2 linked regions of the Salinarimonas sp. genome follow. The main gene of each other region encodes a partner of the protein of the gene in region 2 in a complex. Links are inferred from orthologs where the notes say so. Each region holds a gene or a part of one and is shown on either strand. Other genes may lie near its edges.

Region 1 (4,571 bases), 1.1 Mb from region 2 along the record:
GCTCCTTGACCACCGGACCGGGGACCGGGGGCATGCGCGCGGCCGGGGTGCCGGGGCGCGGCGAATAGGGGAAGACGTGGAGATGGGTGAGCCCGCATTCCGCCACGAGATCGAGGGAGCGGGCGAACATCGCCTCGGTCTCGGTGGGAAAGCCCGCGATGACGTCCGCCCCGAACACGATTTCGGGCCTGGCCGCGCGCAGCTCGGCGCAGAGGCGGATCGCGTCCGCGCGGGAATGGCGGCGCTTCATGCGCTTGAGGATCAGGTCGTCGCCCGCCTGCAGCGACAGGTGCAGGTGCGGCATCAGCCGGGGCTCGGTGGCGATCGCCTCGACGAGATCGGGGTCCACCTCCACCGAATCGATGGAGGAGAGGCGCAGCCGCGGCAGGTCCGGGACCGCGGCGAGGATGGCCTTCACCAGCGCGCCGAGGCGGGGCGCGCCGTCGAGATCGCCGCCCCAGCTCGTCAGGTCGACGCCGGTGAGGACGACCTCCAGCGCGCCGGCTTCCACCTGGGCGCGCACGGTCTCGATCACGACCGGCAGCGGCACGGAGCGGGAATTCCCCCGGCCGAAGGGGATGACGCAGAAGGTGCAGCGGTGGTCGCAGCCGGTCTGGACCTGGACGAAGGCGCGGGTGCGCCCCCGCGGCGGCGCGGCGTCCGGGGCGCGGGCCGTGCGCGCCTGCATCACGTCGGAGAGGAGGCGGCGCGGCGCGTCGGGCCGCGCGAGGCGCGTCCAGGTTTCGGCCTCGAGCTTCTCTTCGTTGCCGACGAGGTGGGCGACCTCCGGCATCGCCGCGAAGGCGTCCGGCTCCACCTGCGCCGCGCAGCCGGTGACGACGACGCGCGCCCCGGGCCGCTCGCGCCCGATCCGGCGGATCGCCTGGCGGGCCTGGCGCGTCGCCTCGGTGGTCACGGCGCAGGTGTTGACGACGACCGCGTCGGTGAGGCCCGCCGCCTCCATGCGCCGGGCGATCGCCTCGCTCTCGGCGATGTTCAGCCGGCAGCCGAAGGTGTGGATCTCCGGCGCGGGAGGGGCGTCGGCCCCCGCCATCAGGCGCTCTCCGCGCGATCCGCGAACAGAGCGGGGGCGAACCGGCCCTCGTGCTCGAGCGCGACGGGCCCCGTCATCAGCACGTGGTCGTCGCGCTCGCGCCAACGGATCGTCAGCTCGCCGCCGGGCAGCGCCACCACGGCCTCGCGCCCGGTGAGCGTCTTGCGCGCGGCGGCGACGAGGGCGGCGCAGGCGGCCGAGCCGCAGGCCCGGGTGATGCCCGCCCCGCGCTCCCAGACGCGCAGCCGGATGCGGCTCTCCGAGACGATCTCGGCGAGGGAGATGTTCGCGCGCTCGGGAAAGATCGGGTGGTTCTCGAGCAGCGGGCCGATCCTGGCGAGATCGTAGGCGTCGACGTCGTCGACGAAGAAGATCGCGTGGGGATTGCCCATGTTGACCGCCGCCGGCGAGTGCAGGATCGGATCGTCGATCGGGCCGATCTGCAGCTCGATGGTGCGGGTATCCGGGAAGGGGTCGCGCAGGGGGATGTCCTGCCAGGCGAGCTTCGGCGCGCCCATGTCGACGGTGAAGGTCCACTCCCCGTCGATCGTGACGGGCAGGACGCCCGCCTTCGTGCGCAAGGTCAGCGTCGTCCTCGCGGGGTCGCCCATCGCGGGATCGCGCGTCAGCGCCCAGGCGACGCAGCGGGTGCCGTTGCCGCAGGCGCCCGATTCCGAGCCGTCGGTATTGTAGATCTTCATGTCGGCGTCGACGCCGGTGATGCGCCCATCGTGCACGACCATCAGCTGGTCGAAGCGCGAGGCCGGATCGCGCGCGATCGCCCGCGCCTCCTCCGGCCGCACGCGTATGTCGGTCCCGCGCAGATCCAGCACGACGATCTCGTTGCCGATGCCGTTCATCTTGAGAAAGCGGCGGTGCGCGAGGGGGGACATGGGGCGATACCTGGGAAGCTGCCTGGGCGAGCCGGAACGGACGCGGCTACATATGCGACAGGGTGGAGCGGAATGCCAGGGGGGCTCGCCCCGCCGTACCGCTCCGTATATCGTCGCGGAGCCACCGGCAGGGGAGGAGGTCGCTTGGCAGGCATTCGCACGCAGGCACGGCATGCTCTGACGGCGCTCGCGATCGCCCTCGCGTCGGAATCCTCCGCCGCCGCGGCGCAGGACGGCGTCTTCGTCGCGCCGACGGTGGAGACGGTGCGGCTGGTGGACCGGCCGGCGGCTCTCCTGCGGGAGCGCGCGCCCTGGGACGACGTCTTCGCCGCCCTGCAAGAGGCCACGCGCGTCCTGGAGGACGGCCTCGCCGCCGGCGGGCTCTCCGCGGCCGGGGCGCCGCTCGTCGCCTTCGAGGGCGGCGACGATCTCATGGTCGGCTTCGTCTTGCACCTGCCGCTCGCCCGCGCGCCGGAGCCGGAAGAGGCGGACGCCGCGCTCGCCGCCGCCCCGCGTCTCGTTTTCGGGGCGACGCCGTCCGGCTACGCCATGCGCACGGTGCACGCGGGCGCCTACGCCGAGATCGGCGACGCCTACGAGGCGCTCACCGCCCATCTCGACCAGGAGGGGCTCGTCGTCGAGGACGTCTATTACGAGGAGCTGCTCGCGCTCGCCGCCGACGCCGAGGCGCCGGGATCGCGGATCGCGATCCTGGTCGTCCCGGAATGACGCCTCCTCTCAGAAACGGTTTCGGTGCTCCCATTGCCGCTCGCCGATCAGGCAGTCGGTCGGAACGTCGACCTGGGCGAGCTCGATCAACGGCTCGTCGGGCGCCTCGCCGGCGATCTCGAGCACGAGCTTGGTGCGGATCGCGTCGACGAACTCCTCGGGCGCGCGCACGGGCACGACGAAGGCCCCCGGGCCGCCGATGACGCAGTCGATGTAGTATTCGTCCAGATTGTGAATATCGAGATAGCCCGGCCGCTTGAGCATGATCGGGAGGCCGTTGATGGTCACGCCGCGCTCGATCGCGCGATCGCGCGCCACCGTCACCCAGCGACCCTCGTTGTTCGGCCCGTCGCCGGAGATGTCGATCACCTGGCGCAACGCCCGCACGCCGCTCTCCTCGAGCATCTCGAGCCCGAACTCGATGGCGTTGGAGATCGAGGTCCGGCGCGCCCGGTGGATGCGCTCGAACTCGAGGTCCTCGGCGAAGCGGACGGCGCTCTCCGGGCCGTCGACCAGCGTCCAGGGCACGATCACGTGCCGATCGGCGACGCCCGCCCATTCGACATAGGTAACCGCGATCTGCCCGATCAACCCGCGATCGATCGCCTCGTGCACTTCCGGCGAGCGCAGGGCCTCGACGAAGCCGGCGCGCTGGAGCTCCTGCTCGTCGGTGTCCATGGAGAAGGAGATGTCGACGGCGAGCACCAGCGCGACGTCCACCTCGGTCTCGGCCTGCGCGGTCCGAGCCGGCCCGACGCTCGCGACCGCAGCCGCGAGGAGAAGGGCGGTCAAGCCGCCCAGGCGGGAACTCCCGCCGACACGCAACGCCCACATCGCCTCGGCCTCCTCGTCTGGAGAGCCCCCCGAGCGCGGTTCAAGCGAGGAGCATGCCAGCCGGCGACGGATCGAGGCTAGTGGGCGCCTTACGGAAGCGACGAAGCGCCGCGCACCTCCTCGACGACGGCGATCGCCCGGGCGAGGGCGGCGTCGATGTCGAGCTCGGTCGTGTCGAGCAGGATCGCGTCCTGCGCCTGACGCAGCGGCGCGGACGCCCGGCCCGTATCGCGGGCGTCGCGGGCGCGGATGTCGGCGAGCACGCTCTCGTAGGGCGGCGCGTCGCCGCGGTCGACGAGCTCGCGGTGCCGTCGCCGCGCCCGCTCCTCCGGGCTCGCCGTGACGAACAGCTTCACGGCGGCCTCCGGGCACACCACCGTGCCGATGTCGCGGCCGTCGAGGACGGCGCCGGGTTCCTGGGCCGCGAAATCGCGCTGCCGGTCGAGCAAGGCCGCGCGCACGGCGGGGATCACCGAGACGCGGGAGGCCGCCTCGCCCATCTCCGCTCCGCGCAGCCGGCTCTCGTCCATGTAGGCGAGGTTGAGCGCGTAGGCGGCCGCGGCGGCGGCCTGCTCGTCGTCGAGCGCGCGGCTCTTGTCGAGCAGGAGCCGCGCCACCGCGCGATAGAGCAGGCCGGTATCGAGATGCGCGAGCCCGTAATGCGCGGCGATGCGCTTCGACAGCGTCCCCTTGCCGGAAGCGGCCGGCCCGTCGACGGCGATCACGAACCCCATGCGGGAGGCTCCCTCGTTGCGAGCGCGTCGGCGTCGGCGCCGGGCCGCTCGGATGGCGAAAGCGGCGAGGCGCCGGCCACGGCGTCCGCGCGGACGTGAACGCCGTGCAGCTCCGGCTGGCCCTCGAGGACGATGGCGCACGTCTCGTCGCGCGTCTCCAAGGCGACGCGCGCGCCGAAGCGGCGCAGAAGGTCGACCAGCGGATCCAGCGCGCCGACGGGCGCGACGACCGTCACGCGTCCCGGGGAGTTGAGCCCGGCCAGCAGCACGGCCGCCGCCGGGGACGGCCCGCCTGCCGCGTCGACCGCCGCCTCGAACGCGATCGGG
Region 2 (6,056 bases):
CTCGTGCCGACGAGCAGCTTGAGCCTCGCATGGCCCTGCCCGACGAGCATCCGGGCCGTCTCGACGAGCTCGTCGCGATCGTAGCCGGGAAAGCCGAAGGTGACGTAGACGTCGGCGGCGTCGGAGTGCCCCCCGAGAAGCTGCGCGACGGTGCGCCCTGCCGCCTTCCCGGCCAGATCCCAGCAGGCGAGATCGATGCAGGACCTGGCCGCGAGATTGATGCCGCTCATGCGCCCGCGCTCGGAGGCGAGCGCCGCGAGACGCGCGTCGACGGCCTCGACGTCACGCGGGTCGAGCCCGACCACCGCGGGACCGAGGTGATGGTTCACGACGGCCGCCGTGCCGTGCGCGAGGAAGCGGCCGGTCATCCCGATACCGGCGAGGCCGTCGTCGGTCTCGATCTCGCAGACGACCCGCACCGCGTCCGGGATCGGCTTGCCCGAGACCGGCAGCGTGCCGCGCACGCGATGCACGCTGGCGACGACCTTGGCGATCTTCATCGGCTCCATCTCCCTGCCCGGGCGAGCACCGCCCTTCGGGGCGCAGCATGCGCACGCGGCGCCCGGCTGCCAAGCCGTGAGGTCCGCTCTCCCGCACGGCCCGCGCGCCGCCCTCTTTCCCGGCAGCCGTGCCGCCCTAGCTCTGCAGGAGACCGATCATCCATCGCCACCACGAGGCACGCCATGCAGAGCGCCCTCATCGTTTTGGGCGAGTTTCTTCTCCTCGTCGCCGTGATCGGCTTCGCGGTCCGCGAAGTCTGGACGCTCAGGCGCGAGAAGCGCCAGGCGGAGCGAGAGGGCGCGCGTCCGGCCGCCCGCGAGGATGCCGGCGAGTAGGCCCGACCATCAGCCGTGAATGCCGGCTTCGAGGTTCCGGGCGGACCAGCCCCGGCGCATCTTCACGTGCGTTCGCACGAGATGCCCTCACTTGTTCAGGAGCATGATCAGCGCGAAGCCGACCTCGTGGCCCGAGCCCTCCGGCTGGGTCGGCGCGCTCGACGCCATCACGCCGATGCCGCCGACGAGGCCGATCATCGTCGTGACGTAGAGGGTGGCGGCTGCGAGGGCGAGCGGGCGCTTGAACATGACGAGACCTCCGTGCGTGAGGTCTCGTGTAGCGAGCCGTGCCGGAACCGAGCCTGAGCGGCCCGTTCAGCTTCGCTTCATGTGGCGGCGGCCGGTCGCGCTCAGGCGACGAGCCCCGCGAGATGCAGGACGACGCCCGCCCCCGCCGCCCCGGCCAGCACGACGAGCATGCCCGCCTCGAAGCGGAACACGGCGAGGAGCGCCGCCGCCGAAAGCAGCGTCGCCCACGGGTCGACGCTCCCGAGGACCGGCGCCGCGAAATCGAGCCCGGCGGTGAGGACCGGCACGGTCTCGCGGAAGAGGACGTGGATCGAGAACCAGAGCGCGAGGTTCAGGATCACGCCCACCACCGCCGCCGTGATCGCCGAGAGCGTGCCGGCGAGCGGCCTGTTCTCGCGCAGGCGTTCGATCCAGGGCGCGCCGAGGAAGATCCACAGGAAGCAGGGCGCGAAGGTGACCCAGGTCGCGAGCAGCCCACCGAGCGCGCCGGCCAGCACCGGGTCGAGCCCTCCCGGATCGCGGAAGGCGGCGAGGAAGCCGACATATTGCAGGACCATGATCAGCGGCCCCGGCGTCGTCTCCGCCATGCCGAGACCATCGAGCATCTCGCCGGGCGCGAGCCAGCCATAGGCCTCCACCGCCTGCTGCGCGACATAGGCGAGGACGGCGTAGGCGCCGCCGAAGGTCACCATCGCCATCTGCGAGAAGAACAGCGCGATCTGCGTGTAGGTGTCCGTCGGCCCGAGCGCGAGGAAGAGCGCGGCCACGGGAACGAGCCAGATCGTGAGGCACACGCCCGCGACTCGCAGCGTCGCGCGCGCGGTCGGCCTCGCGTGCGGCGGCAGGCGATCGCCGACGAGGTAGTCGCCGCGCGGATCGTCGGCGGCCTGTGCGTTCTTCGGCGGCGGCAGGAAGGCGGGCGCGCCCGCGCGCGCGGCCAGGAAGCCGATCAGGCCCGCGCCGATGACGATGACCGGGAAAGGCACCGAGAAGAAGAAGATGCCGACGAAGGCCGCCGCTGCGAGCGCCCACATCGCGCCGTTGCGCAGGGCCTTGCCCGAGAGCCTCGCCAGCGCCTGGAGAACGATGGCGAGAACCGCCGCCTTCAGCCCGAAGAACAGGGCCGCGACGAAGCCGACGTTCCCGTAGAGCGCGTAGACGATGGACAGCGCCAGGATCGAGACGGCGCCCGGCAGGATGAACAAGAGCCCCGCCATCACGCCGCCGAGCGTCCGGTGGGTGAGCCAGCCGAGATAGGTGGCGAGCTGCTGCGCCTCCGGGCCGGGCAGCAGCATGCAATAGTTCAAGGCGTGCAGGAACCGGCTCTCCGAGACCCAGCGCTTCTCCTCGACGACGATGCGGTGCATCACCGCGATCTGCCCCGCCGGCCCGCCGAAGGAGAGCGCGGCGACCCGCGCCCAGACCCGGAAGGCCTCGCCGAGGCTCGGATGCGCCGGCGCGCCGGCGGGCGCATCGGTGGGCGGCGCGCCGCTCTCGGCCGTCGGCTTCGTCATCGGGGTGTCTCCGGGTCGCGTTCGCGCAACGAAGCTAGCGCAGGCGCTGGCGCGCGTCAGGGGCGCGCTTGCGCTCGGACTTCGGCACCTTCGCCGCGATGCCGTAATGCCGCTCGCGCCGCTCCATCTCCTCCCAGACCTGGCGCGGCTCGATCCCGGCGCCGGCCCACAGGACCGTGAGATGATAGATCAGGTCGGCGCTCTCGGCGACGATCCGGCCGGTATCGCCGCCCTGCGCGTCGAGCGCGGTCTCGACGGCTTCCTCGGCGAGCTTCTTGCCCATCTTGGGCAGGCCCGCGGCGAGAAGCCGGGCGGTCTTCGAGGTCGCCACGTCCTCGTTCCGGGCGGCGAGGACGGCGCGGTACAGACGGTCGATGGCGTCGCTCATCAGCCTCTGATGCGCGATTCGCGTGACGCGGCGATGACGAGGGCGGTCACACCGCCGCGAAGCGGGCGAAATCGGCCACGACCCGCTCGTAGACGGGGCGCTTGAAGGGGATGATCAGCTCCGGCAGGCGCTCGAGCCGCTCCCAGCGCCAGGCCTCGAACTCGGGCGCGTGCCCGGCCGGGGAGGCGATGTCGATCTCGCTCTCCTCGCCCTCGAAGCGGAAGGCGAACCATTTCTGCGTCTGGCCGCGCCATTTGCCCTTCCAGGCCTGCGCGGCGACCGTGTCGGGCAGGTCGTAGGCGTACCAATCGGCCGCCTCGCCGAGGAGGCTGGCGCTCGAGACGTTGGTCTCCTCGAGCAGCTCGCGACGCGCCGCGAGGAGCGGATCCTCGCCCGGGTCGATGCCGCCCTGCGGCATCTGCCAGACATAGGGGCCCTCGACGTGCTCCGGGCCGGATTCGGGGATACGCTTGCCGACGAAGACGAGACCTTCGCGGTTGAACAAAGCGACGCCGACACAAGGGCGGTAGGGCGGCTTCTCGTCTGGCATCCTAGCCTCCGGTGGGGACGGCGAGCGTGGCGGAGACCGGCGTCAGGCGCACGCCCCGCCGCTCGGCCTCGGCGGCCCAGGCGGCGATGCGCTCCACCGTCATCGGCAGCGCGCTCGCGGTGGCGAACGCGAAGCCGCGATCCCGGGCGAGGGTCTCCAGCCGGGCGAGCGCGGCGTCGATCCGGTCGGGATCGGGGACGGTGTCCAGAACGAGATCGGCCTGCGCCGCCGGGAGGCCCAGCGCGCCGGCGAGCGCCGGTGCGCGCGTCCGCGAGGAGGAGCCGTCGTCGACGAAGCCGAGCCCACGCCCGCCGATCTCGGCGAGGATCGGCCGAAATGCCGCGTCGTCGGCGGTGAGCCGCCCGCCCATGAAGTTCACCACGCCGACATAGCCGGTGAAGCGCCCCATCAGCCAATGCAGCCGGTCGCGATTGTCGTCGGCGGAGGCGGCGGTGGTGAGCGTATGCGGGCCCGGGTCGCTGGCGGGGTAGTCGAAGGGCTCCATCGGCGCCTGCAGGAAGATCTCGTGCCCGTCCTCTCGCGCTCGCGCCACGTGCCGGTCGAGATCGCCGCCATAGGGTGCGAAGGCGAGGCTGACGTCGCCCGGGAGCCGGTCGATGGCCTCGGCGGTACCCGTCTGGCTGATGCCGAGCCCGGTGACCAGGATGGCGACCCGTGTGCTCTCGGAAGCCACGAGCGGCGCGGCCGGGCGCGCGTAGACGGAAAGCGGCGTCGCGCCGTCCTCGCCGATGCGCGGCAGGAGCCCGTAGCGTGTGCGCTCGACGAGGCGCGGGTCCGGCGCCGGGGCGAGACCGCCGCCGGCGAGATCGGCCTGCGAGGGCGCCGCGGAGCCGTCCTGCGGCACCTGGATGATCAAGGCGCCCGAATCGGCCGCGCCGTCGGGGCGCATCACGTCGACGCCGGAGGCGCGCTCCACCTCGACGGCGGTCGCCCGCGGTCCCTGGCGCGGCAGGTCCTGGATCAGGGCGAGGCCGCTCTGCGGCGGGCTCGCGGCCGCGCCTTCGGGGGATGCGCCGTCGCGGATCTCGACGACGGCGTGCGGCTCGCCGCCCATCGGATCGTCGGCGAGGGCGAGATAGCCGCCGATCAGGGCGGCGGACGCCATCAGCGCGCCGGAGGCGATCCGCCCGAGCGGCAGCCGCGCCAGCGGCGAGCGCGCCCAGGCCGAGGGCTTCCTCGCCTCGCGATCCGCGCCGAGCGGCGTCGTCAGGTCGTCGGATGCGCTGGACACAGGACCCGTCTCCGCTCCCCTCACCCGTGATACCGGCCCTCTCGCCGGGGCCGAATCGCAACGGCCCGCCTCCAATGTCGAGCATCGAAGGCGGGCCGTCGAGTGCAGGGTGGCGACACGGCGGACGAAGCGCCGCCGCGTCGCGGCTTATCCTCAGTTCGGAACCGTCTCGGCCTCGGGCTCGCGCGCGGCGGAGTCGATCGCCGTCTCGATGCGCTCGCCGCGCAGGATCGCGATGGCGGCGGCGATCTGCGTGTCGTCCTCGGGATCCGGCGGCACGTAGGCGGAGGACGCGGGCATCTCCTCCTCCTCGCCGTTGGAGAGGTGGCCGCGCAGGCCCGCCTCGCCCTCGACCGCATCGCGACCGCGAAGCTCCTCGGGGACGTTCTGCAGCACGATCGTGTCCGGATCGATGCCCACCGCCTGGATGGAGCGGCCGGACGGCGTGTAGTAGCGCGCCGTGGTCAGGCGCAGCGCGCCCGTTCCGCCGAGGGGAATGATGGTCTGCACCGATCCCTTGCCGAAGGAGCGCGTGCCGATGACCGTGGCGCGCTCGTGGTCCTGAAGGGCGCCGGCGACGATCTCGGACGCGGAGGCCGACCCGCCGTTGACGAGCACCACGACCTGCTTGCCGTCGGTGAGGTCGCCCGAGCGGGCGGAGAAGCGCTGCGTCTCGGCCGCGTTTCGGCCCCGGGTCGAGACGATCTCGCCGCGGTCGAGGAACGCGTCGGACACCATGATCGCCTGGTCGAGCAGGCCGCCCGGATTGTTGCGCAGGTCGAGCACGAAGCCCTTGAGCCGCTCCTCGCCGATCTCCTCGGTGAGCTCGGCGATGGCCTTCTCGAGGTTCGGGTAGGTCTGCTCGTTGAACTGCGTCACGCGCAGGTAGCCGACGTCGTCCTCGGCGCGCCAACGCACCGGGCGGATGCGGATGATGTCACGGGTGATCGAGACCGTGATCGGCTCGGCGCCCTCGCCGCGGCGGATCCGCAGATCGACCGAGGAATTGACCGGGCCCCGCATCAGGTCGACGGCCTGGTTCAGGGTCAGGCCCTGCACCTCCTCGCCGTCGATATGGGTGATCAGGTCGTTGGCGAGCACGCCCGCCTTCGCCGCCGGCGTATCGTCGATGGGGGTGACGACCTTGACCAGGCCTTCCTCCATCGTGACCTCGATGCCGAGCCCGCCGAACTCGCCGCGCGTCTGCACCTGCATGTCGCGGAAGCTCTTGGGATCGAGATAGCTCGAATGCGGATCGAGCGAGGTG

The links. The genes of interacting proteins can lie anywhere in the genome.
Region 1: the proteins of ABL310_RS18705 (region 2) and dapF are in contact, whole or in part, in a solved structure (PDB 5YGU), measured with the Escherichia coli proteins. The link is inferred for Salinarimonas sp. from one-to-one orthologs.

Annotation. Positions count from the first base shown.
Region 1 is NZ_CP157794.1:5,081,262-5,085,832, reverse strand. What follows is about bases 1-2,958. They hold dapF (diaminopimelate epimerase), read right to left. Parts: upstream 1,948-2,958; coding sequence 1,054-1,947; downstream 1-1,053. Other genes in these bases: ABL310_RS23590 (DUF1194 domain-containing protein), read right to left, coding at 2,686-2,958; ABL310_RS23595 (hypothetical protein), read left to right, coding at 2,092-2,676; mtaB (tRNA (N(6)-L-threonylcarbamoyladenosine(37)-C(2))-methylthiotransferase MtaB), read right to left, coding at 1-1,054. Also shown: more of ABL310_RS23590, read right to left, coding at 2,959-3,510; cmk ((d)CMP kinase), read right to left, coding at 3,600-4,244; ABL310_RS23580 (hypothetical protein), read right to left, coding at 4,232-4,571. UniProt on the Escherichia coli protein: Involved in the succinylase branch of the L-lysine biosynthesis and in the biosynthesis of the pentapeptide incorporated in the peptidoglycan moiety. Catalyzes the stereoinversion of LL-2,6-diaminopimelate (L,L-DAP) to meso-diaminopimelate (meso-DAP).
Region 2 is NZ_CP157794.1:4,003,378-4,009,433, forward strand. Bases 1,786-4,614 are described here. They hold ABL310_RS18705 (RNA pyrophosphohydrolase), read right to left. Parts: upstream 3,538-4,614; coding sequence 3,034-3,537; downstream 1,786-3,033. Other genes in these bases: chrA (chromate efflux transporter), read right to left, coding at 1,786-2,599; hisE (phosphoribosyl-ATP diphosphatase), read right to left, coding at 2,634-2,987; ABL310_RS18710 (divergent polysaccharide deacetylase family protein), read right to left, coding at 3,539-4,614. Also shown: ABL310_RS18680 (mandelate racemase/muconate lactonizing enzyme family protein), read right to left, coding at 1-500; ABL310_RS18685 (hypothetical protein), read left to right, coding at 684-836; ABL310_RS18690 (hypothetical protein), read right to left, coding at 924-1,085; more of chrA, read right to left, coding at 1,187-1,785; more of ABL310_RS18710, read right to left, coding at 4,615-4,789; ABL310_RS18715 (S41 family peptidase), read right to left, coding at 4,943-6,056. UniProt on the Escherichia coli protein: Master regulator of 5'-end-dependent mRNA decay.